2 regions of the Arthrobacter sp. 05N33_2 genome follow, and region 2 is predicted to be linked to the other one. Evidence: predicted binding sites of a transcription regulator. Region 2 holds the regulator's gene; the other holds the start of a gene.
What was found. The regulator LexA, encoded in region 2, represses DNA repair genes until DNA is damaged. The targets are predictions, from matches to a motif close to TCGAACANNTGTTCGA.
Positions count from the first base shown of each region.

Region 1: AC1DHX_RS09195 (DUF6504 family protein) is a predicted target of LexA. The motif match lies at 2,798-2,813, and genes of this name have one in related genera.

Region 1 is NZ_JBFTNJ010000013.1:95,522-101,376, forward strand. Features, by position in the region: gene AC1DHX_RS09165 (S-(hydroxymethyl)mycothiol dehydrogenase) at 1-67, opposite strand, end outside; gene AC1DHX_RS09170 (mycoredoxin) at 200-457, opposite strand; gene AC1DHX_RS09175 (SOS response-associated peptidase) at 745-1,491, shown strand; gene AC1DHX_RS09180 (VOC family protein) at 1,559-1,981, opposite strand; gene AC1DHX_RS09185 (chorismate mutase) at 1,996-2,322, shown strand; gene AC1DHX_RS09190 (hypothetical protein) at 2,330-2,716, opposite strand; gene AC1DHX_RS09195 (DUF6504 family protein) at 2,946-3,281, shown strand; partial or broken gene dnaE (DNA polymerase III subunit alpha) at 3,278-5,855, shown strand, end outside.
Region 2 is NZ_JBFTNJ010000009.1:38,065-63,509, forward strand. Features, by position in the region: gene AC1DHX_RS07300 (MFS transporter) at 1-573, opposite strand, end outside; gene AC1DHX_RS07305 (SseB family protein) at 636-1,577, opposite strand; gene priA (bifunctional 1-(5-phosphoribosyl)-5-((5-phosphoribosylamino)methylideneamino)imidazole-4-carboxamide isomerase/phosphoribosylanthranilate isomerase PriA) at 1,592-2,338, opposite strand; gene AC1DHX_RS07315 (hypothetical protein) at 2,380-2,538, opposite strand; gene hisH (imidazole glycerol phosphate synthase subunit HisH) at 2,539-3,288, opposite strand; gene hisB (imidazoleglycerol-phosphate dehydratase HisB) at 3,285-3,911, opposite strand; gene AC1DHX_RS07330 (histidinol-phosphate transaminase) at 3,983-5,101, opposite strand; gene AC1DHX_RS07335 (LysM peptidoglycan-binding domain-containing protein) at 5,170-5,604, opposite strand; gene lexA (transcriptional repressor LexA) at 6,137-6,886, shown strand; gene AC1DHX_RS07345 (ATP-dependent DNA helicase) at 6,998-9,148, opposite strand; gene hflX (GTPase HflX) at 9,141-10,739, opposite strand; gene AC1DHX_RS07355 (class I SAM-dependent methyltransferase) at 11,313-11,927, shown strand; gene dapF (diaminopimelate epimerase) at 11,908-12,861, opposite strand; gene miaA (tRNA (adenosine(37)-N6)-dimethylallyltransferase MiaA) at 12,913-13,818, opposite strand; gene miaB (tRNA (N6-isopentenyl adenosine(37)-C2)-methylthiotransferase MiaB) at 14,003-15,478, opposite strand; gene AC1DHX_RS07375 (regulatory protein RecX) at 15,693-16,328, opposite strand; gene recA (recombinase RecA) at 16,315-17,367, opposite strand; gene AC1DHX_RS07385 (DUF3046 domain-containing protein) at 17,570-17,806, opposite strand; gene AC1DHX_RS07390 (MarR family winged helix-turn-helix transcriptional regulator) at 17,848-18,357, shown strand; gene AC1DHX_RS07395 (helix-turn-helix domain-containing protein) at 18,456-18,908, opposite strand; gene AC1DHX_RS07400 (CinA family protein) at 19,048-19,590, opposite strand; gene pgsA (CDP-diacylglycerol--glycerol-3-phosphate 3-phosphatidyltransferase) at 19,587-20,225, opposite strand; gene AC1DHX_RS07410 (FtsK/SpoIIIE family DNA translocase) at 20,247-23,234, opposite strand; gene AC1DHX_RS07415 (ribonuclease J) at 23,505-25,196, opposite strand; gene dapA (4-hydroxy-tetrahydrodipicolinate synthase) at 25,257-25,445, opposite strand, start outside.

The DNA of each region.
Region 1 (5,855 bases), on a different contig from region 2:
GGATCGTCTCCAGGGTGACGTCGGCATTTTTGGAACGGACTACTGCGGCTTTGACTTTATGGACCATGAAACAAGCTCCTCTGTTCTGGAACGCGGATTGCTGGCACAACTTACTGGTTACTGGCACAACGGGCGGCGGCGCGGCCCTTGGGAGGCCGCGCCGTCGTGGTTTGGTGGTGTCCTTGGATGCAGGAAGGGCCTAGGCGGCGAGCCGGCTCTTGACCTCAGCTGCGGAGGGGTTGGTGGCGGCGGTGCCGTCCGGGAACAGTACGGTGGGGACGGTGCGGTTGCCTCCGTTGAGCTGCTCGACGAGATCGGCCGTGCCTTCGACTTCCTCGATGTTGATCTCGGTGTACCCGATGCCCTGTGCGTCCAGCTGCTTCTTCAGCCGGTTGCAGTAGCCGCACCACGTGGTCGAAAACATGGTGATGGTGCCGGATTCGGGGGTGAAGTCCACGAAGTTCTCCTCAAGTAAGTGGTGGGGCCGGCGTATAGGGCCGGCCCCACTGAAGTCGTACGTCACTGCCAACAACCGTACCCCGCAGCCCGCTATTCCCGCAGAGAGCGCTGCCCCCCACGCCGCCGTCGGACGCGAATTCGCGGTAAAGATGCGAAGTCGCCGGAAAGTTCCGGCGAGTTCGCACGTTTCCGGCGACCTCGGCGGGCTCAGGATGGTCTTCCCGCAGAGTGCGCGACGGCGGCTGGGCGGATGACATGGGATGGGTGCGGTGGCATGCTGGTGCCATGTGTGGACGCTACGTGATGGCCCGGGCCGTCGGAGACCTGCTGGCCGAATTCGATGCCGGGCTGGAGGATGAGATCGCGATTCCGCCGTCGTGGAACGTGGCCCCGACTGCGGATGTGCCGATCCTGCTCGAACGGCTGGTGGAGGGAGAACCGGTCCGCCAACTGCACATTGCGCGGTGGGGCCTGGTGCCGTCCTGGGCCAAGGACCCGGGCATCGGGTCCAAGATGATCAATGCCCGCAGCGAGACCGTGCTGGAGAAGCCCGCCTTCCGGAAAGCGACCCGCGCCCGTCGCTGCGCCGTCCCGGCTGACGGCTACTACGAGTGGAAAGGTGAGGGCCGCACCAAGCAGCCCTACTACGTCCATCCCAAGGACGGACGCCCCCTTGTCTTCGCGGGACTCTATGAATGGTGGCGGGACCCGTCCAAGGAAGAGGGCGACCCGGAGCGCTGGATGCTCTCGACCTCGATCATGACCACCGACTCGCCGCCGGAGGGCTACGCCGGGGGAATGCTGGCCGAGCTGACCGCGCTGCATGACAGGGTTCCGCTGCCCATGAACCGCGAGACCATGCAGACGTGGCTGGACCCGCAGGCCGATGACGCGGCCGGGCTCGTGGACCTGGTCCGGGCCGGGGCCCACGACGTCGCGGAAGGCTGGACGATCGACGCCGTCGGAACCGCCGTCGGGAACGTCAGGAATGACTCACCGGAACTCATCCAGCCGGTGGGGAGCCTGTTCTAGCGGGTACGCCGCCCTGTCAAGGTGCCCGCCGGCTGCCAAGGCGCGGGGCGGTACTGGTCACCTGAGGTCAGAGCGTTACTTTGCCGTCGCCGTCGACCGACCAGTCGGGGTTGAACGCGACCTCCCAGCGGTAGCCGTCGGGATCGGCGAAGTAGCCGGTGTAGCCGCCCCAGGGCTGGGTCTTCGGTGCCGCAACGATGCGGGCTCCCGCGGTCCCGGCTTCGGCCATCACCCGGTCGACGTCCGCCGTGCCGGCCAGGTTGAGGCTGAGCGTGATGCACGCAATGCCGGCAGGGGGATCGGTGGCCGCCTCGGACTGCATTTGACCCGCGTCCCAGAGCGAGAGGATGAGGCCGTGGTTGACCTGGATGAAGAGCACCTCCCCGGGGACTTCCCGGTGGACCGGCCATCCGAGGCCATCGACGTAGAAGCGGCGTGAGGCGTCAACACTGCGGACACCTAGCGATATGAAGTCGACTCGTGGCTGCATCTTTCGATACTGTCATGCACATGCCCACAAATCACGCAGACGACAAGGCCGCCCAGGCCGACCGCGAACAGCTCGCCGCCGTGCGGGTGGCTGTTGACGAGGTGGACGAGCAGATCGTGTCCTTGATCGGGCGCCGGGAACGGCTGATCCGGATCGCCGGGACCCTCAAGGCGGACAGCGCCGAGGTCCGTGCGCCCGGGCGTGTGGAGCGGGTCATCGAACACGTCCGCGCCACAGCGGAAAAGAAGGACATCGACGTCGAACTTGTCGAGAAGACCTACCGGGCGATGATCGATGCCTTCATCACGCTCGAGCTGGAAGTGTACAAGTCCAGCTCCTAGAAGGTGCCTATAGGGCTTCTTCGACAGGCACGTTGGCCTGGTAGTCCCGGCCGTCACAATCGCTGAAGGCCGTCATGAGATGGCCCTTGGGCAGGCCAAGCACAGTCGCGATGGGGAAGTTTCCCGTGATGGTGTTTCCTGAGTGTTCCACGCCTTTGAGGTCGAAGTTCTCTTCCGTGCCGTCATGGTTGAAGTAGTAGAAGGACACGGCCTCGCCGTTCATGAACTCAATGCCCAGTCTGCGCTGATGGGAGTAGTCCGGCCCGGCTGCCAGCAGGCCCACCACGTAGGCGCCTTGCCCCGGGATATTTCCGTCTATATCGAAGGTCGCCACCAAGGTTGAATTCTTGGCGGCGATCTTTACGTGCTTCAGGAGTGCGATATGGGAGCTCATGGCTCAATCCTGCTACCTGTGCAATCGTCCGTCCACCCCCGATCTGGGTTTTGTCGGCTCCGCGACGTAGACTGTATTTATTCGAAGATATGTTCGAATAAATACAGGGCGTGAAACAGAAGGCGCTGAAGTAGTGGGCGTTGAACACAAGGCGTCGGAAGCGGAATGGACGTAGGAAGTCGAAGCGGGGACTGGGCCGGCTCCAGCCCGGACTGGGTCGGGAGGCAACGTGGGTATTTTCAGCGAGTCCGTGGATGTCATCTGCACGCCCTCCGGCGAGCCCCTGCGCCTCGACTGGGCCGGCCGGCGCTACACGGTCTGCGCTGACCCCGTCCGCTGGTACGAACGCCGCCAGTGGTGGGCCGAGGAACGCCGGGCGCCACTCGGAAGCGGGCCGGGCCTGGTGGATCATGAGATTTGGCGGGTCCAGGTGCGTGCGGCCGGGGATCACGCCGCGGATTCCACCCTCACCCTTGACCTGACCCGGCATGTCGGCAGCGGCCGGTGGCGGCTCCTGAAGATCCACGACGCCCTCCAGCCCCTCCGGAAGCCCGAATCAGCATGACCTTCACCCACCTGCACGTCTCCACCGCGTTCAGCGCCCACTATGGCGTCTCCTGGCCGGATGAACTTGCCGCCGCGGCCGCCGCTGACGGCGCCACCGCGCTGGCCTGCACGGACCGCGACGGCCTGTATGGAACCGTCAAGCACCTGAAGGCGTGCATGGCAGCCGGGCTGGATGCAATCGTCGGGGTGGACCTTGCGGTCTTTGACGACGACGGCGACCACCGCACCCAGCTCGGGGGACGCGTCGTCGTGCTGGCGCACGGACACAACAACGGTGCCGGCTACCGGGCGCTGTGCCGGCTGATCTCCGACGCCCACGCCCGCACCACGGGCAAGGCCGGAGGAATAGTGCCGGTGGCCGTCACCCGGGCGGAACTGGCCTCCCGCACCCTGCACCCGGACACCCTGAAGCCGGTCCTGACAGTGCTGATCGGCCCGGACTCCGACGTCGGCCGGGCCATGGGCGGCCGGCGCTACCTGCGGCCCCGCACCCTGTTCAAAAGCTGGCTGGACGCCATGCCCCCCGGAACGCTGGCGGCAGAGGTTGTGTCCCAGCTCAGCCCGCCCGGGGAACCGCTGAGCACCGCCCACGCCGTGCGCATGCTCAAACTCGCCGCAGAACACGGGGTGCCCGCCGTGCTGAGCAACGCCGTGCGGTACGTGGCCGAGGACGGCGCGGCCACCGCCGATGTGCTGGACTCGGCCCGGACGCTGAAATCCCTCCCCGAGCTCTCCGCCGCACCGCTGCTGCAGCCCAACGGGCAGGGCTGGCTCAAATCGGCGGCCCGGATGCTGCAACTGGGCAAGGAGATCATCCACGCCGCCGGCTACGGCACAGCGGACCTCAAACGGCTCCTGGCCCAGACCGAGGCGCTCGCGGACCGCTGCCGCATGGATCCTGTGGCAGACATGGGCTGGAAACAGCCCGTGGTCCCGGAAGCCTCCGTGATCGGGATCGACGGCGACGCGCTCGCCGAACTGACCCTGCGCTGCGAAGCCGGCATCGGCCGCCGCTTCCCGGGAATTTCCGGGCAGCGGGAACAGCAGATGCGGACCCGGCTGGAGCACGAGCTCCGGATCATCGACTCGCTGGGCTTCGCCTCCTACTTCCTCACCGTCGCAGAGGTCTCCCGGATGATCCTGGCCCTGGGCGTCCGGGCGGCCGCACGCGGTTCGGGCGCCTCCAGCCTGGTCAACTACCTGATCGACATCAGCCAGGTGAACCCGCTCCAGCACGACCTCATCTTCGAACGCTTCCTCTCCCGCGACCGCGCCACCCTGCCGGACATCGACATCGACGTCGAAAGCGCCGAACGGCACAACGTCTACCGGAAGATCTTTGAGCGCTTCGGAGCCGAACGCGTCACGCTGATGAGCATGCAGAACGGTTACCGCGCTCGCGGTGCCGTGCGCGACGCCGGCCTGGCCCTGGGCATGGACGACGGCGAGGTCGGGGAAATCGCCAAGCAACTGTGGCGGTTCTCGGCCCGGCACTTCCGCGAAGCCCTCGTGGAGAAACCCGAGCTGAAGGAATTCGCGGACCGGGTGGAGCAACGCGGCTTCTCCGAGAACCAGCAGCTGGACCTGCTGGTGGACCTCACGGAGCGGCTGGACCGGCTGCCCCGCCACATCTCCATGCACCCGTGCGGCGTCATCCTCGGCGACGCCACCCTGCTGGACCGCACCCCCGTGCAGCCCAGCGGCCTGGGCCTGCCCATGAGCCAGTTCGACAAGCACGACATGGACCCCATGGGCATGCTCAAACTCGATGTCCTTGGCGTCCGGATGCAGAGTGCCATGGCCTTCGCCGTCCGGGAAGTGATCCGGCTCCACCCCTCGAAGGCCGAGGTGGTGGCCGCCGGCGCGCATCCGGCCGGCCCGGACGGTACGGGCCCGGATTACATCTCAGGGGACGGGCACATCGACCTCAACGCGGTCCCGCTCGATGACGAGCCCACCTATGAACTGATCCGCAGCACCCACACCCTGGGCTGCTTCCAGATCGAATCCCCGGGCCAGCGCGAACTGATCGGCAAGATGGCACCCCGGGAATTCAACGACCTCATCATTGACATCTCGCTGTTCCGCCCCGGCCCGATGAAATCCGACATGGTCCGGCCCTTCCTGGAGCACCGGCACGGATTCGCCCCCGAGGTCTACCCGCATCCCGACCTCAAGCCTGTCCTGAAAGAGACCCACGGGGTCACGGTCTTCCACGAACAAATCCTCAAGACCTTCGATGTCATGACCGGGTGCGGGCTGGCGCGGGCCGACGAATTCCGCCGTGCCCTCGGCAATGACGTGCTTGAAGCCAGGGTGGAAGAGTTCTTCCGGAAGGAGGCGCGGGCCCGGAACTACAGTCCCGAGGTGGTGGACAAGGTCTGGGGGACCCTCAAGGCCTTTGGCAGCTTCGGGTTCTGCAAAGCCCACGGAGCCGCCTTCGCCGTGCCCACCTACCAGTCGGCCTGGCTCAAGGCACACCACCCGGAGGCGTTCCTCGCCGGGCTCTGGGAACACGACCCCGGGATGTACCCCAAACGCCTGCTCGTGGCCGAGGCCCGCCGGCTGGGAA
Region 2 (25,445 bases):
GGTGGGCGGGTTGAACCACATGAGGAAGAGCCCGGAGACGGATGTGGCCACTCCCACGACTGTCAGGCCCAGGACGGACTGGCCGCTGGTGGCGACGACGGCTCCGACGGCCGGGCCGATCATGAAGACCAGCTCGGTGGCGATGGCGTCGAGCGCAAAGGCAGTCCGGCGCTGTTCCCCGGGGGCCAGAACGCCCAGCGACTGCCGCACCACGCTGAAGATGGGCAGAGTCAGCAGGCCCCCGATGAAGACCAGGGGCAACAGGGCCTCGTAGGACACGTGCGGCACGATCGACCAGATCACGGCCTCGGAGACCACAGACGGAATCAGCGCCTTTCGCAGCCCCACGGTGTCGACCCGGCGTCCGCGCCAGGGCGCGCCGACGGCGATACCGATCGTCATCACGGCGGCGGCCGCTCCGGCGGCGGCGTAGCCCTGGCCGAGGGTCAGGACGATGTGCAGGGTCAGCAGGACGCCGGCCGCCGAGTGCGGTATGCGGGCGATCATGCCGACCAGCAGGAGGCGCCTGATGGGCCGGATGGCCAGCAGCTGACGGTAAAGCGCGAAATTCACGGACTATATCCTTCTGGTACTGCCCACGGCAGCACCGGGAGGTCCCCCCGTTGGGCCGTCAGCTATGGTGCTGCACGCTGCAGCTTGACCTCGATCGAATCAACCCGCTCGGCAAAGATTTCATTCCGGGCCCAGGCGTTATTGAGGCCGGCGACGATCGACTGCACGCCGGCGGCGTCGAGACCGTCTTCAAGGTAGAGGACCACACGGAGTTCCGGGCCGGCTCCCCCACCGGGGAGCCGCCTGCCATCGGCCGTGGCCGAGGCAACTCCACCCCCCGGATGAATTTCAACACGGCGGACCGCCGGAAAGCCAACCGCGCCTTCCCCGAGTGCACCCGCGAGATCGGGGTCGGCGTATGACGGCGTCCATGGCTGCTGCTGGGCGAGGGCCCAGACTGCCGGCCGGCGGACCACGAACGTCACTTCCGAGCCGGGATCGAGCACGAGCAGCTCCGCCCCTTCCGCGACCGCTGACAAGGCGGCCCGGGCCGCGTACACGGCGACCGGCCTGGCCTCCGGGTGCCACGCCGTCAGTGACGCTGCCGAGGTGAACACCGGCATGGCCGTCCGTCCGTCCGGCGCCTTGAGCGTCACCAGGGCCATGTCGGCCTGCTTGTCCGAGTGCAGCGGATCCCCGTTGGGCCCGGCCGCGGCCTCGCCCTCTTCGGCGAGCTGGGCGAGGATTGGCACGAACACCCGGGCGGTGGCCAGCGCGGCCACCACGGCCGCCTCGTCGCCAGTGCCCGCGGCGAGGTCGGACAAGGCCGCCAGATAGCCGGCGTCGGCGGTGCCGTCGTCGTCGTCGAAATTATGGATCTTGGCGTCATTGCCGGACAGGCTGCGCCCAGCCCAGGGTTGGCCGGCGGAGTCCGTGGCCCCGCCGGCGCCGGCAAGGGCCGCCGCGATATGCCCGGGCAGATGCCGGATGGGACCGGCCCCGGTCCCTGCCTGCACTGTCTCGTGGGGGTTATTGGGGTCGTGGGTGTCGTGGGAGTGCGTCATGGGCGCCTTCGCCGCTAGCGGCGGCCGGCGACGTCGAGGGCCTCGGGCAGGGTGAAGTTGCCGTTGTAGAGGGCCTTGCCGACGATGGCGCCTTCGACGCCGAGCGGCACCAGGGAGCGCAGGACCTTGAGATCCTCGAGGCTGGAAATGCCGCCGGAGGCGACCACCGGCTTGCCCGTTTTCTCGACCATCTGGCGCAGGAGTTCGACGTTGGGGCCCTGGAGCGTGCCGTCCTTGGTCACATCGGTCACGACGTACCGGGCGCAGCCGGCGTCCTCGAGGCGGCCGAGCACGTCCCAGAGGTCCCCGCCTTCCTTGGTCCAGCCCCGGCCGGCGAGGGTGGTGCCGCGGACATCCAGGCCGACGGCAATCTTGTCGCCGAAGCGCTCGATCACCCGGGCCGTCCATTCCGGGTTTTCCAGTGCCGCCGTGCCCAGGTTGACGCGTGCGACGCCGAGGTCGAGGGCCTTCTCAAGGGATTCGTCGTCGCGAAGGCCGCCGGAGAGCTCCACCTTGATATCGAGCCGGCCGACGACCTCGCGCAGGAGCTCGGCGTTGGAGCCGCGCCCGAACGCGGCGTCCAGGTCGACCAGATGCACCCACTCAGCCCCCTGCTGCTGCCAGTTGAGGGCGGCCTCCAGCGGGGTGCCGTAGCTCGTCTCGCTGCCGGCTTCGCCCTGTACGAGCCGGACGGCCTGTCCGTTGACGACGTCGACGGCGGGCAGGAGCTCGAGTACGGGCAGCGGGGTTTCGGTGGTCATCGTGGAGTCCTCAGCTTGGGGATGGGGGTGGGGAGGGGCGGTCAGGACGCCGGCAGGGTCAGGAGGTAGGCGGCCAGCAGTGACATGCCGGCGAGGATGTAGAAAACGATCTGCACCCAGAGCGGACTTTTCTGCTGGCGGAAGGAGATCCCGCCGCCAACCAGCAGGCCGGCCACGCCCATGAGCACCAGGGACCACATCTAGGCGGTCCCTTCCGGGGCTGCGGTACGGTCCGGGGCTGCGGGGCGCAGGCTTTGGACCCAGTTGCGCAGCAGCCGGGCGCCGGCGTCGCCGGACTTCTCCGGGTGGAACTGGGTGGCACACAGCGGGCCGTTTTCCACGGCCGCGATGAACGGGGCACCGTGGTCGGACCAGGTCACCAGCGGCGCAGCCATCCGCGGCTGGATGACGTCGAAGTCCCACTTCTGGACACCGTAGGAGTGCACGAAGTAGAAGCGCTCGTCCTCAACCCCGGCGAAGAGCCTGGACCCTTCGGGGACGGCGACGGTGTTCCAGCCCATGTGGGGCACGACGTCGGCAGGCAACAGTTCCACCTTGCCGGGCCATTCCCCCATGCCCTCGGCTTCGGTGCCGTGTTCGACGCCGGCCTCGAACAGCACTTGGAGCCCGACGCAGATGGCCAGCACGGGGCGGCCTCCGGCGACACGGCGGCCGATCATGCGGATGGCGTCAACGGCCTTGAGTTCGCGCATGACGGTTTCGAAGGCGCCGACACCGGGGACGACGAGGCCGTCGGCATTGAGGACATCCTCAGGCTTGGAGCTGAGGGTGACTTCGGCGCCGGCCCGCTCCAGCGCGCGGACGGCGGACCGGACATTCCCGGAGCCGTAGTCCAGCACCGTAACTGTGGGCTTTCCCTGCGGGGAGACCGGCTTGGTCGCGGCGGCGGGGTCGATGATGGCCCCGTCGCGGAGCACCGGGCCGGTCACAAAGCACCCTTTGTCGACGGGATGCCCTCGACGCGGGGATCCGGCTCGACGGCTGCGCGCAGGGCACGGGCAAAGGCCTTGAACTGGGCCTCGACGATGTGGTGGGGGTCACGCCCGGCAGTGACGTTCATGTGCAGGCAGATCCCGGCGTGAAGGGTGATCGCCTCGAAGACGTGGCGGGTCAGGGAGCCCGTAAAGTGGCCGCCGATCAGGTGGTATTCCTGGCCTGCCGGCTCGCCGGCGTGGACCAGGTAGGGACGGCCGGAGACGTCCACGACAGCTTGCGCGAGGGCCTCATCGAGGGGAACGGTCGCCTCGCCAAAGCGGCGGATCCCGGCTTTGTTGCCCAGGGCGGTCCGCAGAACCTCGCCGAAAGTGATGGCCACGTCCTCGACAGTGTGGTGGACATCGATGTGGGTGTCGCCGGTGGCCTTGACGGTCATGTCAATCAAGGAGTGCTTGCTGAGGGCCGTCAGCATGTGGTCGTAGAACGGGACCGACGTGCTGATGTCTGAAACGCCGGTGCCGTCCAGGTTGATCTCGACCAGGACCGAGGACTCGCTGGTGGTCCGTTCCATGCGTGCGGTCCGGCCCTCGGCGGCGGTGGATCCGGTGGTGCTCATGTAGATGTGTCCTTTGGAAGAAGGCAGGGTGTTGGGCAATCTGGCGGGGACGATTGGGCTCCCCACCAAGTCTAGGCCTGCGGCTTTGCGGAGCCGGCCAGGATGAGTTCGAGTGCCTCCAGGAAGGCTGTGGTTTCTGTCTCAGTGCCGGCGGTGACGCGCAGGTGCCCCGGAATACCGACGTCGCGGATGAGGACACCGGCGTCCAGCATGCGCTGCCAAACCTCATGGGGGTTCTCGAGGCCGCCGAAGAACACGTAGTTGGAATCAGACGCGGCCGGGGTCAAGCCCAACCGCGTCAGTTCCGACACGATCCGGTCGCGCTGGCGCTTGATGTCCTCGACGTCCGCCATGAGCGCCTCCCGGTGGTGCAGGGCAGCCAGGGCCGCAGCCTGGGTGATGGCGGAGAGGTGGTACGGGAGACGCACCAGGCGCAGGGCATCCGCGACCTCCGGGGCCGCGGCCATGTAGCCGAGCCGCGCACCCGCGAGGGCGAAGGCCTTGCTCATGGTGCGCGAGACGATGAGCCGCTCCCGGCCAGGCAGCAGGGTGAGAGCACTGGGCGTGCCGTCGTGGGCGAACTCGTGATAGGCCTCGTCGACGATCACGATGGTCTGGCTGGCCTCGCCGGCGTCATAGACTGCCTCGACCACATCAAGGCCCAGCCCCGTGCCGGTCGGGTTGTTCGGGGAACAGAGGAAGACAATGTTGGGCTGAAGCTCGCGGACTTGCTGTGCCGCTGATTCCGCACTGAGCCCATAGTCGGACGCGCGGGCCCCGACGACGTACTCCGTATCCGTGCCGGAGGCCAGCAGCGGGTACATCGAATACGTGGGAGGGAACCCGAGGGCCGTCCGGCCAGGGCCCCCGAAGGCCTGGAGGATTTGCTGAAGGACTTCGTTGGAACCATTCGCGGCCCAGATGTTCTCCGCGTCCAGCCCATGGCCAAGGTATTCGGCGAGGGCTTCGCGCAATTCGGTGAATTCGCGGTCCGGATAGCGGTTCAGCCCGGCAGCGGCGGCGCTCACGGCTTCGGTAATCGCGGCGCGGACATCGGCCGGGACCCCATGGGTGTTCTCGTTGACGTTGAGCAGGATGGGGACGTCCAGCTGCGGCGCGCCATACGGACGCAGGCCACGCAGATTGGTTCGGAGGGGCAGTCGGTTGAGGCGCTCAAGCTGGTCAGTCACGTGACCAGTTTAAGTGGTAGCGGGACGGGCGCTGAAACTGTGACGCCCGCGACGGCACCCGGGGGTGGCTACTTGGACGGAACAAACAGTTGCTGGCCCGGCATCACACGCGCGGCGTCCAGATTGTTCAACTGCACGATATCGGCCACAACATCGCGGGGATCGCGCTCCGGGGCCACCGACCCGGCAATGGCCCAGAGGGACTCCCCCGGTTGGACTGTGACGGATACGGTCGGCGTCACCGAGAGCTGGTCTGCGGAATCTGCCGCTTTCGCGGGAGCGTTGAGGAATCCGCTGAAGGACAGGATGAACGCCGCCAGCAGAATCAGGGGGACGCCGAAAAAGACGAAGCGTCCGCGCCGGGTGAGCCGAAGCGGCGGCTGCTTGGTCCGGCCGCCGGAAACCGCGGCGGCGGCTCCTTGCTGCGCCCGCGACGGCGCGGAGCCGCGGCGCCTGGCGTTGAGCGGGTACACGTTGCCGTGACTGGAAACGCCCTGGCCCATGCCGCTTTGGTCGAGGCCGCCGTGTCCGATGCTGCCGGGTCCGATGTTGCCGTGTCCGATGCTGCGGCGATCCGCTGCGCCACCCGGACCAACACCACGGTGGCGGGTCGTGACGCCCTGAATGTTAGTGCCGTCAAACGCGCTTGAAACTGACATGAACTGAGCCCTCCTGGACCATAAGTTGCCGCCCGGCGTACTCACGTACTCGCCGCCAACCGGCCGAACCTTCGAACATAGAACCGAACATTGCCTGCGAACCCAGATCGTCGGAATCGAACACATATTCGAATCTTACTTGTTCTGTTTTAGCACTTACTAACGAACGATGTCGAGACTCGCTAGAACAAATGTTTGAAAAAGGTCTGCGGCTGGCCTATTTTTGAGGGACAGGACAACCACTTTCGAACTCCCACTTTCGAACTACCAGTGGGAATTCATTCGTAGTTGATCAGCAGGGTCTGACATTTCAGGCCGGAAGTTCCCGGTGACAGCAGCCACGGCAGCCGGGCGGAACGGAAAGGCGTTGGCGAACATGGCAGCACAAGCCACCGGCGGCAGGGCCACCCCACGGAGCCCGCAGCCCGCCCGGGCCCCCAAGAGCCTCACCGTCCGGCAAAAGAAAATCCTGGAGACCATCCAGCGGTCCGTCACGGACAAGGGCTACCCGCCGTCCATGCGCGAAATCGGCGACACCGTCGGTCTCGCCAGCCTGTCGAGCGTGACCCACCAGCTCTCCCAACTGGAAAAGCTCGGCTACCTGCGGCGCGATCCGAAGCGGCCCCGGGCCATGGAAGTGCTCATGCCGCTGACCCTGGACGAGGGGGCCACACCGATATCTGGTATCGAGAAGTCCAGCCCCTTGCGGGCCGTCGGCGGCCTGTCGGTAACCGAGCTCGCCAGCGCCACTGACACGGCAATGGTGCCGTTCGTCGGACGCATCGCCGCCGGCGGGCCGATCCTCGCGGACCAGGTGGTGGAGGACGTCATGCCGCTGCCCCGCCAACTCGTGGGCCATGGCGAACTCTTCATGCTCAAGGTGGCCGGCGACTCGATGATCGACGCCGCCATCTGCGACGGCGACTGGGTGGTTGTCCGCCGCCAGGGTGATGCCGTGAACGGCGATATCGTTGCCGCCCTGCTGGACGACGAAGCCACTGTCAAGACCTTCCGCCAGCGGGACGGCCACACGTGGCTGTTGCCGCAAAACACCCAGTACGAGCCCATCCTGGGCGACCACGCCGTCATCATGGGCAAGGTCGTATCGGTACTGCGCTCCCTCTAAACTGCGCTTGCTCTAAACTGCGCTCCCCTTAGCCATCCGGGGCATGCTGCCAGTTCGGAGCGGCCACCCCGCGGCGGATTTCCGGCGCAGGGTGGCGGCCCCGGTTGGGACTTAGGCTTTCGCGGAGTCTTTCGCCAGGCGCTTCAGGGCTGCCATGGCTATCGATGAATCGGTGGTGGGCCAGAACGGCGGCAGCGCGGCGCGCAGGAAGCCGCCGTAACGCTCCGTGGAGAGCCGCGAATCCAGCACTGCCACCACGCCCTTATCCGAGGTCGAGCGGATCAGCCGTCCGGCGCCCTGCGCGAGGCGGATGGCGGCGTGCGTGGCCGAGACGGCCATGAAGCCATTGCCGCCGGCCTGGGCCACGGCCCGCGAACGTGCCGTCATCAGCGGGTCGTCCGGCCGCGGGAAGGGAATCCGGTCGATGACCACCAGCCGGCAGGACACGCCAGGGACGTCGACGCCCTGCCAGAGGGACATGGTGCCGAACAAACACGTGTCAGGTTCGTCGGCAAACTGCCGCACGAGCGCCGTCATGGTCGACTCCCCCTGGCACAGGATGCTGAGGCCCAGCCGGGGCCGCATGGCCTCGGCTGCTTCCTCTGCGGCGCGCCGCGAGGAGAACAGGCACAGGGCGCCTCCGCCGGAGGCGCGGATCAGCTTCTCGAGTTCGTCCAGGGCCTCGGGGGACGTTCCGCGGCCGGGTTTGGGCAGGTGCCGGGCTACGTAGAGGATGCCCTGCTTCGGGTAGTCGAACGGGGAGCCGACGTCGACGCCGGTCCAGCTCGGGGCGCCGTTGCCAACCAGGCCCAGGCCGCCGGCGGCGGGTTCGAAGGCAGCGCCGATGGCCAGTGTGGCCGAGGTCAGGATGACGGTGTGGTCCGCGAACAGGCCCTCGCGCAACCGCCCTGCGACGCTCAGCGGGGCAACGTTGATCCACGCCGGCGCGCTCTCGTCCGGCTGGGAGTAGCCCTGCGCCGGGTCGAAGCTGCTGTTGCGGGAGAACCACACGACTTCGCGGTTTTCGCGCGCCGCCAGGAGGCGTTCACAGAGCTCCAGGATGACCATTAGGCGCGAGCGGGCCAGCTGCCGTCCGCCGTCCGCCGACACGGAGCTGTCCCCCTTGGAATCTGACAGGGCGGCGCGGCACGCGTCGCGCAGCTGGTCGATGCAGTCCAGCTGCTCGCTGTTCAGGCCGTTGGGCATCAGCCCGCTGGGGACGCCGTCGATGGCGAGCTCCAGGTGGGCGGCGGCATTGTTCAGCGCATCCACGGTGATGCCCGTGTGCTTCCGGGCCCCGGACGCGGCGGCGTGCACCATCGCCACGGAGAGCTGGCCTGAGACCGCGCCCGTGACGCGGTCCTGAAGTTCGTGTGCTTCATCCACCACGACGACGTCGTACTCCGGCAGGACCGCCAGGCCTTCGAAGGCACTGACGGCGAGCATGGCGTGGTTGGTGACCACGACGTCGGCATCGGCGGCGTTCTGCCGTGCCAGTTCGCTGAAGCATTCGGCCGCGAGCGGGCATTTCTGCGCGCCGAGGCACTCCATGGAGGTGACCGAGACCTGGCGCCAGGCCCGGTCCGTGACGCCCGGCATGAGCTCGTCGCGGTCCCCCGTGGCGGTCTCCTCGGCCCATTCGCGCAGCCGGACAACTTCCTTGCCCAGCTGGGAGGACGGCCCGCCAAGTGCGGCGGCGAAGTGCGGCACGGACGTGTCCTCGCCGAGGGAAAACAGCTGTCCCTCGGAAGGTTCTTCGGACGGGAAGCCGCCCTCGAGTTTGTGCCGGCAGACGTAGTTGGACCGGCCCTTGACCAGGGCGACCTTGACGGGCCGCTCCAGGGCAGGGGTGATGGTCTTGAGCAGCCTGGGCAGGTCCCGGCCCACAATCTGCGTTTGCAGTGCCAGGGTGGCGGTGGAGACCAGGGTGGGTTTGTTGCTGGTCAGCGAATGCGCGATCAGCGGAATCAGGTAGGCCAGCGACTTGCCGGTGCCGGTGCCGGCCTGGACCAGCAGGTGATCGCCGCTGTCTATCGCGCGCGCCACCTGCCGGGCCATTTCGTGCTGGCCATCGCGGCTCTGCCCGCCCATGCCGGACACGGCACGGTCGAGCAGCTTAACAACAAACTCCTCGCCGGCCGCGCCGGCAACCGAACCGGCGCCGGTATCGGCGTCGGCCGGCCCAGCGTCAGCTGGTTCGGCGTCGGCCGGCCCGGCGTCGGCTGGTTCGGCGTCGGTCCTGGTCACCGCAGCCTCAGTCATTGCTGATGAAGGGATCCAGTTCGGCGGCGAGTCCTTCACGCACCATCACCACGGCACGGGTCCCGGTTTCCTCGTGGTCGAGGCTGAGGATCTCGGCGTCGCTCTCGTGGAGCTTGCTGATCAGATCCCCGCGGTTGTACGGGATGAGCAGTTCAAGCTTCACGCTGGGCCGCGGAATGCCGTCGCTGATGGCCTTGAGCAGTTCCGGAATGCCTTCGCCGGTGCGGGCCGAGACCACCACGTGGCGCGGCTCGCGCTGCTTGAGCCGTTCGACTACGAACGGGTCAGCGGCGTCGGCCTTGTTCAGGACAATGATTTCCGGAACCTTGCGCGCGTCGACTTCGCTGAAGACCGTCCGGACAGCCGCGATCTGGCCTTCCGGATCTGGGTGCGAGACGTCCACGACATGCAGGATCAGGTCAGAGTCGGCGACCTCTTCCAGCGTGGAGCGGAATGCCTCCACGAGCTGGGTGGGCAGGGAACGGACAAAGCCCACGGTGTCGGCCAGGGTGTAGCCCAGCCCGTCAGCGGTTTCGGCCTTGCGGACGGTGGGGTCCAGGGTGGCGAACAGGGCGTTTTCCACCAGCACCCCTGCGTCGGTCAGCCGGTTCAGCAGCGAGGACTTCCCGGCGTTGGTGTACCCGGCGATGGCGACAGAGGGCACGGCATTACGACGGCGGTTGGCGCGCTTCGTTTCCCGGGCAGGCTTCATAGCGGCGATTTCGCGCCGCAGCTTGGCCATCCGGGTGCGGATCCGACGGCGGTCCAGTTCGATCTTGGTCTCACCGGGACCACGCGAGCCCATGCCGGCACCGGCGCCGCCCACCTGGCCACCGGCCTGGCGGGACATCGATTCACCCCAGCCGCGCAGGCGCGGGAGCAGGTATTCGAGCTGGGCGAGCTCCACCTGCGCCTTGCCTTCACGGCTCTTGGCGTGCTGGGCGAAAATGTCCAGGATCAGCGCTGTACGGTCAATGACCTTGACCTTGACGATGTCCTCCAGCCCGCGCCGCTGGGACGGGGCCAATTCGGCGTCGACGACGACGGTGTCGGCACCGGTGGACATCACGATGGCTTTCAGTTCCTGTGCCTTGCCGGAGCCGAGGAAAGTCCCGGGATCGGGCTTGGCGCGCCGCTGGACGAGCCCGTCGAGGACCTCGGAGCCGGCCGTCTCAGCGAGGGCAGCAAGTTCGCGCAGGGAGTTCTCGGCGTCCGCGAGGGTGCCCTCGGTCCAGAGCCCGGCCAGGACGACGCGCTCAAGGCGCAACTGCCGGTATTCGACCTCGGTGACGTCTTCGAGTTCGGTGGACAGGCCGGCCTTGCGGCGCAGTGCGTGCCGTTCCTCAAGGTCCTGCTGGTCGCCGTCGAAGTTGGTGTACACCTCGTCCAGGCGGGAGATGGCCTGCGCCTTGCCGAGCACCGACGTCGGGCTGCTGGTGCCAGCACCGGCGGCGGTGCCATGGCCGGTGCCGCCGCCGCGGCCTGGGGCGGGGGTGTCCTTGGAAAGGATCCGGTCGATTACAGCTTGAATCTCTTCAGGGCTCATGTCCTGGGCTGCTGAATCGGGTCCGGTGTTGGGGTGGCTGGTCATGGTCTCCTTTAAAGGTTCGGCACTTTCAGAATAGTGCCGATTGTTGCTCTGTGGGGCGGTATTCGCGCTGGGCTGACGGCGGGGGGTCATGCGGGCCTCCTGGAATGCCTGCGGCAACGGCGCCGGGGCGGGGCTGGCTCTGTGCGGAGCGGTGGCTGGGGACGGTAGAGGCGGCTACGGCGCCTGGCTGCGGGGACACTGGCTGTGTGGGCGGTGCCGGTGCCGGTGCCGGTGCAAACACGTTGAGGTAGGTGCCTCCGCCACGCCGGGCCCGGGAGCGGGCCAGGGAGCACGGTGCTCGAAAAACTGTGCCAGCAAGACACGGTGCCTGGGAAATGGCTGGATTCCAAGTGGTGCGGGCGCCCGCGGGTGAGAAAACTCACCCCTGCAATGGCGCACTCAGCGGAAGGCGTTTACCTGCATCGCTACGGAGTCCCTCGGCGTCCCTGACAAGGACGGGACGGGACCCGTGCCGGCTACTTGGAGATCAAGATCATGTTTTGTAGCGTAGCAGACGCTGGCGCTCCCACCCGGTTTCCCATACGGGCTGGCCGCGAACTAATCTGGCCCATTATGGAGTCTGCACACTATTTCAGCGCCCAGCCGGCCGGGCCCTTTACCCGTAAGCCGCTCACTGTGGATCTTGCCGGCGAGACGCGCCGGCTGCAGACGTCCTCGGGGATCTTCAGCCCGGACGGGATCGACAAGGGGACGGCCGTGCTGCTGGCCGACGTCCCGGCGCCGTCGCCGCAGGGCAACCTGCTGGATATCGGCTGCGGCTGGGGACCGATCGCCCTGACCATGGCCCTGCGGGCACCGCACGCCCAGGTCTACGCGGTGGACGTGAACGAACGCTGCGTGACCCTGACCAATGAAAACGCCGGGCTGTTGGGGCTGCACAACGTATCCGCCAGCACGCCGGACGCCGTGGACCCCGACCTGCGCTTTGACACCATCTGGTCCAACCCGCCGATCAGGATCGGCAAGGATGAGCTTCATGCCCTCCTGCGCCTGTGGATTCCCAGGCTGGCGCCGGGCGGATCGGCCTGGCTCGTGGTCCAGAAGAACCTCGGCTCGGACTCGCTGCAGCGCTGGCTCTCGGCGGAGCTCGACGCCAGCTTCAGCGTGACCCGGGAGAGCACGTCGAAGTCGTTCCGGATCCTTCGAATCAGGAAAGCGTCCCGCTAGCGACGATCACGGCCGGGCCGCTGAGTTCGACGTGTTCGTGCCCCTCCGGGCCCAGGAAGAATTTCACGCCGACGACGCCGCCGGGGACGTGGACGTTCCACGCGTCCGGTGCGCCCTGGCCGGCCCAGTGGCGAATCGCGACGGCGGCGGCGCAGGCGCCCGTGCCGCATGACTGGGTCTCCCCCACTCCGCGCTCGTGGACCCGCATGGTGATGGTGCCGGTGCCGTCGTGGACCAGTGGTTCGGAGGGCACAACGAATTCGACGTTGGTGCCGTGCGGCGGCGTCGGGTCCACCCGGGGGGCCGTGAACAGCTGCGTGGCCTCCAGTTCGGCTGTTTCGGCCAGGGCCACGACAGTGTGCGGGTTGCCCATGCTGACGGAGAGGGCGGGCCGTGCGACTTCGAGCCCGTCGGCGCTGACCAGCGAGTCCATGGCCCGCGCGGTCGCCTCGCCCGGGAAAATGAATTCCCAGGGGCCCATGTCCACGGCGTAGCCCGCAGCCGTCCGGACGATCGTCTTGGCACCGCCCCGGGTTCCAATGACGAGCGATTCGCCGGCCGGCAGGTCCACGAGGCCTTCGGCGATGAGGAAGTGCACAAAGACGCGGACTCCGTTTCCGCACATCTCAGAGAGCGAGCCGTCGCCGTTGCGGTAGTCCATGAACCACTCGGCATCGGGGTGCGCGGTCAGCAATTGCTGCCCCTCGGGCAGGAGCCGGGAAGGCACGGCCCGGATCAGGCCGTCGCCGCCGATGCCACGGTGCCGGTCACAGAGCGCCGCGACGTGCTCCGGGCTCAACTCGAGCGCGCCGTTGGGGTCTGCGATCAGGACAAAGTCGTTGCCCGTTCCGTGGCCTTTGGAAAACTTCAGGCCGCTCAGCGGGGCGGTATCGCCGGCAGTACGGTCAGCGGCTACGGCTTGGGATTCGTCCATGCTCCAAGGTTACCGTTCCGCCCCGACCGCTCCGGCACCGTGACCCAAGCGCTACGCCGGAGGCAGAACCGGCGTCGCCCGGCAGAGGCCGGCGGCCTCGGCCACGAGGTCAGGATCGTGCCAGCCCAGCCAGGTGACCCGGGGATCCGCACGGAACCAGGTCAGCTGGCGGCGCGCGAACTGCCGGGTGGCGATGATGGTTTCGTCCGCGGCCTGCTCCACGCTGAAGGCACCGTCGAGCACCCGGAGGAACTGGGCGTAGCCGAGGGCCCGCGGCGCGGTCCGGCCGCTGCGGAGCCCTGCTGCGTCCAGCCGGCGGACTTCGTCCAGGAGCCCCCGGTCCACCATCGCGTGGACCCGGTCGGCCAGGCGCTGCCGGAGCAGTTCCCGGTCCACCTCGAGTCCGATCTGGACGGCAGGCTGGAAGTATTGGCGGGCCGGCATGAAGGAGCTGAATGGCCGCCCGGTGAGCTCGAAGACTTCCAGGGCGCGGATGATCCTGCGCTCATCGCCGAGCCTGCCCGCGGAGACGGGGTCCACTGCCTCGAGCCGTTGCCGCAGGGGCGCGGGGCCCGCGGTAGCCAGTTCCGCCTCGAGCCGGCCGCGGATGTCCGGATCCGTGCCGGGGAATTCCAGGACGTCGAGGGCGGCGCGGACGTAGAGTCCGGAGCCGCCGGCCAGGATGGCGCGCTTACCCCGGCCGTGGATGTCGGCGATCAACGCCCGGGCCTGCTGCTGGAAGTCCGAGACGCTCGCTTCCTCGGTCACGTCCAGAATGTCCAGCAGGTGATGCGGCACACCGCGGCGCTCCACCTCGGTGATCTTGGCGGTTCCGATATCCATGCCGCGGTAGAACTGCATCGAGTCGGCGTTGATGACTTCACCGTCGAGCTCAAGGGCGAGGGAAACGGCCAGGTCTGATTTGCCGGATCCGGTCGGCCCGACGACGGCGATCACCGGCGGCGCGGCCGGCCGTGCCCCCTGCGCCGCCGCATTTTGGGCAGCGTCCTGCTGGGCCGTGTCCTGCTGGGCAGTGCCCTCGACCGCCAAGGCCCGGGCTGTGTCCTCGGCCGCTGTGGCCCGGGCTGCTGGGTTCTGGACTGCTTCGTTCCGGGGAGCGCCCTGCGGGCCGGGCACGGCGCTAACGGCCGCGGACCGGGAGGCTGGGCATGCCCAGCGACACGCCGGAGGTGCCCGACGCGCTGGTCTTGCCCGCCGGGCTGGCCGGGGCGCCGCAGGAATCTGCCTGCGACCGGTCCCAGGCATCGCCGGCACGGGACCGGCGCAGGCTGTAGTCCTCGGCCGAGGCGGGGTCGGAGACGAGGTGGAACGCCGCCGCCTCTGTGATGGTGACAGTCACCAGATCGCCGGGCCGGGGCACTTCGGCTCCGGCGGGCACGGAGAAGTGCACCAGCCGCTGGTCCCGGGACCGGCCGGAGAGGCGGTGGGTTTCCCCAGCCTTACGGCCCGACTGCGCCGTCACCATGACCTCGACGCGGCGGCCAAGCTGCCGGGCGTTTTCCTCGGCGGCAATCCGGTCCTGCAGTGCCGTGAGGCGTTCGAAGCGTTCCTGGACCACGGCCTTGGGCAGCTGGTCCGGCAGGTCCGCGGCGGGCGTGCCCGGCCGCTTGGAGTACTGGAAGGTGAAGGCGGTGGCGAACCGGGACTTCGCCACGACGTCGAGGGTGGCCTGGAAGTCCTCCTCGGTCTCGCCGGGGAACCCGACGATGATGTCGGTGGAGATGGCGGCGTGCGGGATCTTCTCGCGGACCTTGTCCAGGATGCCGAGGAACTTGGTCGAGCGGTAGGACCGCTTCATGTCCTTGAGGACCTTGTCCGAGCCGGACTGCAGGGGCATGTGCAGTTGCGGCATGACGTTGGGCGTCTCGGCCATGGCGTCGATGACGTCGTCGGTAAAGGCGGCCGGGTGCGGGCTGGTGAACCGGACCCGCTCCAGGCCCGGGATGTCGCCGCACGCGCGCAGGAGCTTGGAGAAGGCCTGCCGGTCGCCGAATTCGACGCCGTAGGAGTTCACGTTCTGGCCCAGCAGGGTTACCTCGATGGCACCGTCGTCCACGAGCGCCTGGATTTCGGCCAGGATCTCGCCGGGGCGGCGGTCCTTTTCCTTGCCCCGCAGGGCCGGGACGATGCAGAAGGTGCAGGTGTTGTTGCAGCCCACCGAGATCGATACCCAGCCCGAGTAGACGGAGTCCCGCTTGGTGGGGAGGGTGGACGGAAAGACGTCCAGCGATTCGAGGATCTCCAGCTGGGCCTCATTGTTGTGGCGGGCCCGGTCCAGCAGCGCCGGCAGGGCACCGACATTGTGGGTGCCGAACACGGCATCCACCCACGGGGCCTTCTTGAGGATGGTCTCGCGGTCTTTTTGCGCGAGACAGCCGCCGACGGCGATCTGCATGCCCGGGTTGGCTGCCTTGACCGGGGCGAGGATGCCGAGGTTGCCGTACAGCTTGTTGTCGGCGTTTTCCCGGACCGCGCAGGTGTTGAAGACCACGACGTCGGCCAGCTCGCCGGAGGAGGGGACGTAGCCTGCGGCTTCCAGCATGCCGGCCATCCGCTCGGAATCGTGCACGTTCATCTGGCAGCCGAAAGTGCGCACCTGGTAGGTGCGGGGCTGGGCCGGGGCGGGACTTTCCGGTGCGGAAACGGGGTCCGCACCGAATGTCTGGGGCCCTGCCGGCTGCACCGCCGGTGGCGCTGTCGGAGAAGTCGTGCCGGCCGTTGGGGAGGGAATGGTAAAACTCACCTGTTAAGGGTAACGGGTAAGGGTAGTGGGCAGCGGCTGGGCCAGCGCAGACCCCGGCCCGGCGGTCCTAATCCCCGTCCCCCGCTTGGCCGGCGGCGGCATCGAGCACCTCACCCACCACCCGGAAGGCGAGCGACGGCTGGTATCCCTTGCGGGCCAGCATTGACGCGAGGCGGCGCGTAACTTTGTCGCGTTCGGCCCGGTCTTCGCCGCCGGTGAATCCCCGCAGCTTGCGCTCCACGAGCTCCCGGGCGGCCGTTTCCTCGTCGGCGTCGCTGAGCTGGTCCAGTGCACCGGCAGCGATCTCCGGGTCGATGCCCTTGTCCGCAAGTTCGCGCCGCAAGGCCCCTTTGGCGAGCTTGCGCGTCTGGGACCTGCTGCGGACCCACATGTCGGCGAACTCGGCGTCGTCAACCAGCCGCACTTCCTCGAAGCGGTCCAGCACGGCCTCCGCGACGTCCTCAGGGACGTTGCGCTCGGCCAGCTTGCGCGAGAGCTGCAGCCGGCTCTTGGGCGAATTCGTCAGCTGCCGCAGCACGATGGCACGCGCCACCGCCGCGGGGTCCGCGTCCCGGTCCTGCCCGGCCGGCGAATCCGCGCCATCGGTGCGGTCCGCCGGCTGATCCGGGCCGGCAAAGCCGGGGGCAGGATTCCGTGATGGAAATCCTGCCCCTTTGCGCCGCCGGCTGTTAGAAGCCGTCAACGGCCTTCAGCTTCGGAGATTCTTCGGTCTCAGCCGGGGCCTTGACGCCAACGCCGAGCTTTTCCTTGATCAGGCGCTCGAGTTCGGCCGCCAGCTCCGGGTTGTCGCGCAGGAAGCGGCGGGAGTTCTCCATGCCTTGGCCCAGCTGGTCGCCATCGTAGGTGAACCAGGAGCCCGACTTCTTGATCAGGCCGTGCTCGACACCCATGTCGATGATGCCGCCCTCACGGGAAATGCCCTGGCCGTAGATGATGTCGAACTCGGCGATCTTGAAGGGCGGGGCCATCTTGTTCTTGACGATTTTGGCCTTGGTGCGGTTGCCGACGGAATCGGCGCCCTCTTTCAGGGTCTGGATGCGGCGGACGTCGATGCGGATGGAGGCATAGAACTTCAGCGCCTTACCACCGGTGGTGGTTTCCGGGGAGCCGAAGAAGACACCGATCTTTTCACGCAGCTGGTTGATGAAGATGGCCGTGGTCTTCGTCTGGCTCAGGCGGCCGGTGATCTTACGCAGGGCCTGGCTCATCAGGCGGGCCTGCAGGCCCACGTGGCTGTCGCCCATGTCGCCTTCGATTTCCGCGCGGGGAACGAGGGCGGCCACGGAGTCGATGACTATGACGTCAAGGGAGCCGGATCCGATAAGCATGTCCATGATTTCCAGCGCCTGCTCGCCGGTGTCCGGCTGGGAGACCAGGAGCGCGTCGGTGTCGACGCCCAGCTTGGCGGCGTATTCCGGATCGAGGGCGTGCTCGGCGTCGATGAAGGCGGCAATGCCGCCCTGGCGCTGGGCATTGGCAACCGCGTGCAGCGCGACCGTGGTCTTACCGGATGATTCCGGACCGTAGATTTCCACGACGCGGCCGCGGGGCAGGCCGCCAATTCCCAGGGCGACGTCGAGTGCGATGGACCCGGTCGGGATGACTTCGATGGGCGCACGGACTTCATCGCCGAGGCGCATGACCGAGCCTTTGCCGAACTGCTTGTCAATCTGGGCAAGCGCTGCGTCGAGCGCCTTCTGGCGATCCGGGGCTGCGGCCATGATTCACACCTCTAATACTTTCTCGCTGTGGAGTGGCCGTGGAGGCCTTTGTCTGTCATCACTGACGCTACTGGCACCCTCCGACAAAGTTGTCGGGAGAACCACTTATGTGGAAAACGGTCTGAAAAAAAGCATATCGCTATCCGAACAGATATTCGAACAAGCGGACGGCGTGTCAGGCGTCAGCGCGACGACGCAGGCGTCAGCGGGGCCCGGTGGTGTCACGGGGTTTGACGTCGCGGCCCAGGCGGCGTTCCGGCGGAACGTCCTGGACGTCGCACATGGCAAGCCACACCTGGCGCGGCGGAACTCCGGCGCCGAGCGCCTGGTCCGCGGTGCGGCCTCCGACCCCGGCCAGGACCAGCGAACTGCTCAGGACGCGGGAGTATCCCGCGCCGAACTCGTCGTCCATAAGCCGCCAAAAGTCACTGATTCGCACGAGTAAAGTCTCTCACGGCCGGGGACTCTAGAATGGTTGCCATGAGCAACCCAACTGAGTCCGCGGGAGATCCCGCTCCCGATACCGCCGGCGCGGACGCCGCCCTGGACGCCGTCGAGAACCAGCTGAGCCTGCTCTGGCGCCGGGGCCGGTCGATTTCCCACCAGCTCTCGCGCCAGGTCCACCCGGACATGGAACCCGCCGCCTACGGCCTGCTCAGCGTGATCCGCCAGCAGGGCCCCATCCGGCTGACCGACCTAGCCTCCTGCATCGGCGTCGGCAAGCCATCGGTGAGCCGGCAGATCGCCTTCCTCGAGGGCCTCGGGCTGGTGTCGAAGGAGGCTGACCCGCTGGACGGCCGGGCGCAGGCCATCCGGCTGACGTCCGAAGGCGAGGAAAGGATGCACCAGGTCCAGGACGCACGGCGTGAGGTGTTCCGGGAACGCCTGGCGGAATGGCCGGCCGAGGATCTGCAGGCTTTGGCCATGTACATGGCCAAGCTCAATGCCACCTACGAGCGCGACGGTTTCCCCCGGGACGAGCCCGCCTGACCCCCCACCGGGAACCCTGGTCACCGAAACACGACAAAGGACCTCCGGCCTGGGCCGGAGGTCCTCTTTTGTGTCTTAGGTCTTAGGTGAGCTGGCTGCTAGCGCGCCCCGGAAAGGAGGCCCTTGGCCAGCTCGTCGGAGAGATCGGAGTTCAGTTCCCGGTCGAGGTCGCGGCCATAGCGCTGCGCGAACTCCTGGGGAACGGTGTCCGGAACCGCGACGCCCTCGGCGACCGCGACGCGGTCGCTGACTTCGCGGAGCATGCTCGAAAGCGGAACATCGAGGGCCGAGCAGATCGAGGAGAGCAACTCCGAGGAGGCTTCCTTCTGGCCGCGTTCCACTTCGCTCAGGTAGCCCAGGGAAACGCGGGCACTGTGCGAGACTTCGCGGAGCGTACGGCCCTGGCGCTGGCGGACATCGCGCAGGACATCACCGATTTCGTGACGTAGTACAACCATCTTGCGCTCCTTCTGTTCGCTCTTGGCCTGATCGGCGAGGCCCACATCCTTCCAGCGGACAACGCCGTTTACGGATACGGGCTGCTTTACCATCTGTATCGCCTTGCTCCTCGTACTGTCGAGTCCGCCGGTGGGGGCGGACTCTGCTGATGTTTTCATCCTAGGCGCCTCCCTCATTTGGAAGCGACACAATGTAACAACTATTCGGAATCAACTTTTGTTCCCGGCAACTTTACGCCCGGTAGCCTTCGGAAGATAGGGCCTCCAGCAGACGTTCCAGCGCGGCGCCGCACGCAAGTGCGCGGATCTCGGCGCGGCTGCCGTCAAAGGAATAGGGGTACGACGTCGATCCTTCCGCCGTGGCGATGCCGACAAAGACCGTGCCCACCGCTTTGCCGTCGTGCGGTTCGGGACCGGCCACGCCGGTAGTGGACACGCCGATATCGGCGCCGCAGATGCGGCGCGCCCCGTCGGCCATGGCTGCGGCTACCTGGCCGTCCACGGAGCCGACGGCGTCGAGCAGCTCAGCGGGGACGCCGAGGACGTCGGACTTGACCCTGTTGGCATAGGACACCACGCCGCCCTGCAGCATCCCGGAGGCGCCGGGCGTGTCGGCCAGCACGGCGGTGACCATCCCGGCGGTGAGGGATTCGGCGGTGGCGGCGGTCAGGCCGCGGCCGAGGGCGCCGGTGACGGCCTGCTCCGCCAGGCGGTGCAGATTGGGATGCAGATTGGGGTGCAGGTTGGGGTGAGGAACGGGGTCCGGCTGGTTCATGGCTTGTTCTCCCTTGAACGTTGTTTCTCTGCCTTGATGCCGGCCGCCCGCAGTTTGAGCGCCTCAATGACGTATTCGCCGCCGGTCCACAGGGTGATGGCCAAGGCGGCCATCATCACGATGAACGCCACAACGCCCAGCCACGGGGCGAGGGATGCCAACGGAAGGACGTAGAGGAAGATGGCCGCCGTCTGCACCACCGTCTTGAGCTTGCCGCCGCGCGAGGCCGGGATAACGCCGTAGCGGATGACGAAGAAACGCAGGGCGGTGATGCCCCACTCCCGGACCAGGATCAGGATGGTGACCCACCAGGGCAGTTCCTGGAGCAAGGAGAGCATGACCAGCGCGGAACCGATCAGGAGCTTGTCGGCGATCGGGTCGGCAATCTTGCCAAAGTCGGTGACGAGGCCGCGGGACCGGGCGATGTCGCCGTCGAGCTTGTCCGTGTAGATGGCCACCGCGAAAACGAAGGCGGCCGCCCAGCGCCAGACGCCGTTCTGGGCCTGCAGCCCCGGCGCGTCGAGGAGGAGGAACCAGACGAAGAACGGCACCAGCACTATCCGCAGCATCGTGAGGACATTCGGCAGGTTCCAGATCCGCGAGGCGGATCCGGCGTTGGCTTCGGCGCTATTCACCTTCCTAGGCTACCGTCTGCGCTACCGGCCGGTGAGCGACCAGGCGTCCTCTGAGCCGTCCTCGTCGCCGGAACCGCCGTCGGCGCCGTCGTGGTAGTCGATCGCCTGGGTGCGGTTCTCCAGGTCCGCCGCCACGAGGTCCTCGGCGTAACCGCCCTGGGCGATGTTCGCGTTGGCGTTATCGCTCAGCGCCGCGGTCTGCGAGTCGGCGGACACCGGGCCGTCCTGTCCCTTCATCGCGGCCAGCACTGCGGCGAGGTCATCGGGCTTGACCAGCACGTCGCGCGCCTTGGAACCTTCGGAGGGCCCCACCACTCCCCTGGACTCGAGCAGGTCCATGAGACGGCCGGCCTTCGCGAAGCCGACGCGGAGCTTGCGCTGGAGCATCGAGGTGGAGCCGAACTGGGTGGTGACCACGAGCTCGGTTGCCTGGAGCAGGACCTCGAGATCGTCCCCGATGTCGTCATCGATCTGCTTCTTCTGCGCCTCGGGCGCGACGTCGTCGCGGTAGACGGCCTTGAGCTGGCCCTTGACGTGCTCGACGACCTTGTGGATCTCGGACTCGGTGACCCAGGCACCCTGGACACGCATGGCCTTCGAGGCCCCCATCGGCAGGAACAAGGCATCGCCCTGGCCGATGAGTTTCTCGGCGCCCGGCTGGTCCAGGACCACCCGGGAGTCGGTGACAGAGGAGGTGGCGAAGGCCATGCGGGAGGGCACGTTCGCCTTGATCAGGCCGGTCACGACGTCGACCGACGGGCGCTGGGTGGCCAGGACCAGGTGGATGCCGGCCGCACGGGCCAGCTGCGTGATGCGGACAATCGAGTCTTCGACGTCGCGCGGGGCCACCATCATGAGGTCGGCGAGTTCGTCCACGATGACCAGCAGGTATGGGTACGGCTTGATGACGCGCTTGGAATCCACCGGCGGGTGGACCTTGCCGGCCCGGACAGCCTTGTTGAAGTCATCGATGTGCTTGAAGCCGTAATTCGCGAGGTCGTCATAGCGGGCATCCATTTCCCGGACCACCCACTGCAGGGCCTCGGCCGCCTTCTTCGGGTTGGTGATGATCGGGGTGATGAGGTGCGGGACCCCCTCGTAGGCGGTGAGTTCCACGCGCTTGGGGTCCACCATGACCATCCGGACCTCGTCCGGGGTGGCCCGCATCAGGATGGAGGTGATCATCGAGTTCACGAACGAGGACTTACCGGCACCGGTGGCGCCGGCCACGAGCAGGTGCGGCATCTTGGCCAGGTTGGCCACGACGTACCCGCCCTCGACGTCCTTGCCGACCCCCATGACCATGGGGTGGTCGGTGCGGCGGGCGTTCTGGCTGCGGAGCACGTCGCCCAGGGACACGGTTTCGCGGTCCGTGTTGGGGATTTCGATGCCGATGGCCGACTTGCCCGGGATGGGGCTCAGGATGCGCACATCCGAGCTGGCCACGGCATAGGAGATGTTCTTGGACAGGGCGGTGACCCGTTCCACCTTGGTGCCCGGGGACAGTTCGATTTCGTAGCGGGTCACGGTGGGGCCGCGGCTGAAGCCGGTGACCTGCGCCTCCACGTTGAACTGGTTGAGGGTCTCGGTGAGCGAGGCGACAATCGCGTCGTTGGCCTCGGTGCGTTCCTTGGGGATGGAACCGGGCGTCAGCACGTCCGACGCCGGCAGGGTGTAGGTGACGTCGCCGGCCAGGGAAAGCTGCTCGGTGCGCTGCGGAATGGGGGTGGGCAGCGGTGCGGGCGCGACCGGGTTGGAGGGGACCTTGGCGGCCGCAGCGGCTGCATTGAGCGATCCCGCGGCCACCATCCCCGGAGTGACCAGCGGGATGGCCTCGGTGGCGTCGCCGCTGGACTCCGCCGCAGCGCCGGCGGATCCTGCCGTGCCGAGCCCCTGGGCGGCTTTGATCTTTTCGACGGCGATCTCGGCCTGGGTGGGACGGCGGACGCCGGGCGCGACATCGGGCGCGGCGTCGGCTGCGACGCCAGAGCGCCCCTTGCCCCTCGCGCCCTTGGCCGGAGGTGCGTCCGCTGCTTCATCATCTGCGATGAGGGCGCGTTCGAAGGCCTCGTCGCCGACGTAGCCTTCCAGACCGGACTCGTCGTCGTGGTCCTTGCCGAAGAGGCGCTTGCGCTTCTTCCTGGGCGGGGCCGGCGCGTCGTTCTCGTAAAGGTAGCTGCGGTCGTGGCGGTCGCCGCCGTCGTCGTCCTGCAGGTCGATGCCCATCAGGTGCTCGTAGGCGTCGCGCAGGCGGCCCGGGATCGCGCCGAAGGGCGTGGCGGTGACGATCAGCAGCGAGGTGAAGGCCAGCAGGCCGTAGACCGCGACGGGGACGGCGGTGTGCACGGCGGCGAGCGGGGCGGCGGCGAGGTAGCCAAGCATGCCGCCGGCCCGGCGCAGGCCGTCGAAGCCGTCGGCGACGGTCGGCTGGCCGCCAATAATGTGGGCCAGCCCGGAACCGGCGAACGTCATGATGAGGAAACCGATGCCGACCCGGTTGTTGCCGCGGCCGTCGTCGGGCTGGCGGAACAGGCGGAAGGCGCACACGAACAGCATGAGCGGCAGCAGCAGGGCCATCCAGCCGAACGTGCCGTTGACGATCGCAAACACGAGGTCAGGGAGCCAGCCCTGGAACCCCCACCACGCGAAGGTGGCAACGAAGACTCCCAGGGCCAGGTTGAACAGGGCGGCGCCGTCGCGGCGCTCCTCGGGGGCGAGGTCGCTGACGTCGTGGCCGACCCGCCGGATGCCGGCGCCGATCACGTGGGCGATGCCCAGCCAGGCACCGGCCAGCACCCTCACCACCCAGGGCTGGTGCGGCTCAACAACGGCCGACTGCCGGGTCCGCGCGGTGGCTGTGTTTCTACCTGCGGTCCCACCTGCGGTGCCACCTGCGGCTCCCCGCGGCCGGGCGGATTTGGATGCGGCGGGACGGGACCCCCGGCCGGGAGAACTGCCTGATTTGCCGCTTGAGTTTCCTCTAGGCGCGGAAGAAGTACGAGTCGCCATACCCGCCACGGTACCGGATGCCGGACCGAAAACCCCGAATTTCCGGGCGTCCGGGATCATGTTGCCGCCACCACCAACGGGAACGGCCTCCCCCGCTTCCCGCGGCGCTCAGGCTGCGGGATGGCGGGGAAGGCCGTTGACCAGGCATGCGCCAGGTGCGAGTGAAGGACTTACGCCCGGTGAACCACCTGAGGCTTACGCCCGGCGAACCACCTGAGGCTTACGCCCGGTGAACCACCTGAGGCTTACGCCCAGTGAACCACCTGAGGCTTACGCCTCAAGGACCACCGGGATGATCATGGGCTTGCGGCGGAGCTTGCGGTTGACCCACGTGCCGACGACCCGGCGGACGACCTGCTGCAGCTGGTGCGTCGTGTGGTCCGTGCGGTTCAGCACGGCTTCTTCGAGGGCCTCATTGATCTTGGGGATGATCTCGTCGAAGACGGAATCGTCCTCGGCCACGCCGCGGGCGTGGATTTCCGGCCCGGACACCACCTTGCCGGTGGCACGGTGGATGACCGTGATGATGGAGATGAAGCCCTCATCGCCGAGGGTCTGGCGGTCCTTGAGGTCTGCTTCGGTGACCTCGCCGACGCTGGAGCCGTCGACGTAGACGAAGCCAACCTCGACCTGGCCCACGATGTCGGCCTGGTGGTCGCGAAGATCGATCACTGTGCCGTTGTCCGCGAGCAGGATGCTTTCCTCCGGCACTCCGGATTCGAGGGCGATCTTGCCGTTGGCGATGAGGTGGCGGGTTTCGCCGTGCACCGGCATGGCGTTGAGCGGCTCAAGGATGTTGTAGCAGTACAGCAGCTCGCCGGCGGCAGCGTGGCCGGAGACGTGAACCTTGGCGTTGCCCTTGTGGATGACGTCGGCGCCGAGCTTCAGCAGTCCGTTGATGATGCGGAAGACGGCGTTTTCGTTGCCCGGGATCAGGCTGGACGCAAGGATGACGGTATCGCCCTCGCCGACGACGACGCGGTGGTCGCCGTTGGCCATGCGGGACAGGGCGGCCATGGGCTCGCCCTGGGAGCCGGTGGACATCAGCACAACCCGGTTGTCCGGCAGGTTGTCGATGTTCTTGATGTCGACCAGGATCCCGGCCGGGACCTCCAGGTAGCCCAGTTTCGCGGCGATGGCCATGTTCCGGACCATGGAGCGGCCCACGAAGGCAACCTTGCGGTTGTGGTTGGCGGCGGCATCGAGAACCTGCTGGACGCGGTGCACGTGCGAGGAGAAGGACGCGACGATGATGCGCTTGGAGGCCTGCCCGAACAGCCGGTCCAGGGTGGGTCCGATTTCCTTCTCGGCGGTGGTGAACCCCGGGACGTCGGCATTGGTCGAATCCGACATGAACAGGTCCACGCCTTCTTCGCCCAGCTTGGCGAAGTGCCGGAGGTCGGTGATGCGGCCATCCAGCGGGAGCTGGTCCATCTTGAAGTCACCGGTGTGCAGGACGGTGCCGCCCGCGGTGCGGAGGAACACGGCCAGGGCGTCCGGGATGGAGTGGTTGACGGCGACGAACTCGCATTCGAAGGGCCCGTACTTCTCGACCTGGCCCTCGACGACGATCTTCGTGTTCGGCTTGATCCGGTGTTCCTGCAGCTTGGCCTCGATGAGGGCCAGTGTCAGCTGTGACCCGACGATGGGGATGTCGGCGCGCAGGCGCAGGAGGTAGGGGACGGCGCCGATGTGGTCTTCATGACCGTGGGTCAGGACCACAGCGACGATGTCCTGGAGACGGTTCTCGATGTAGGAGAAGTCCGGCAGGATGAGGTCGACGCCGGGCTGGGTCTCCTCGGGGAAGAGCACGCCGCAGTCAACGATGAGGAGCTTGCCATCGATCTCGAAAACGGTCATGTTTCGACCGATTTCCCCGAGTCCGCCGAGCGGCACGATCCGCAGGGTGTTCTTCGGGAGGCGCGGCGGCGTGACAAGGCCGGGAAGGGCGGTTTGGGTCATAGTGCACTACTTTCCAGGCTGAAGCCGGGCTGGTTCTTAACCATCAGGATTGGCTCCCGATCAGGAAAAGACCATCCCCGCTTCCGCCAAATCCTCGCGGATGGTTGCGATCTCGGCCTCGCCCGGCTCCACGAGGGGCAAACGGACAACCGAGTTGGGCAGGACTCCCTGCCACTTAAGAACCTGCTTGGCAGCGACAGCACCCTGAATGTGGGTCATCACTGCGCGGACCACGGGGTCCAGTTCGAA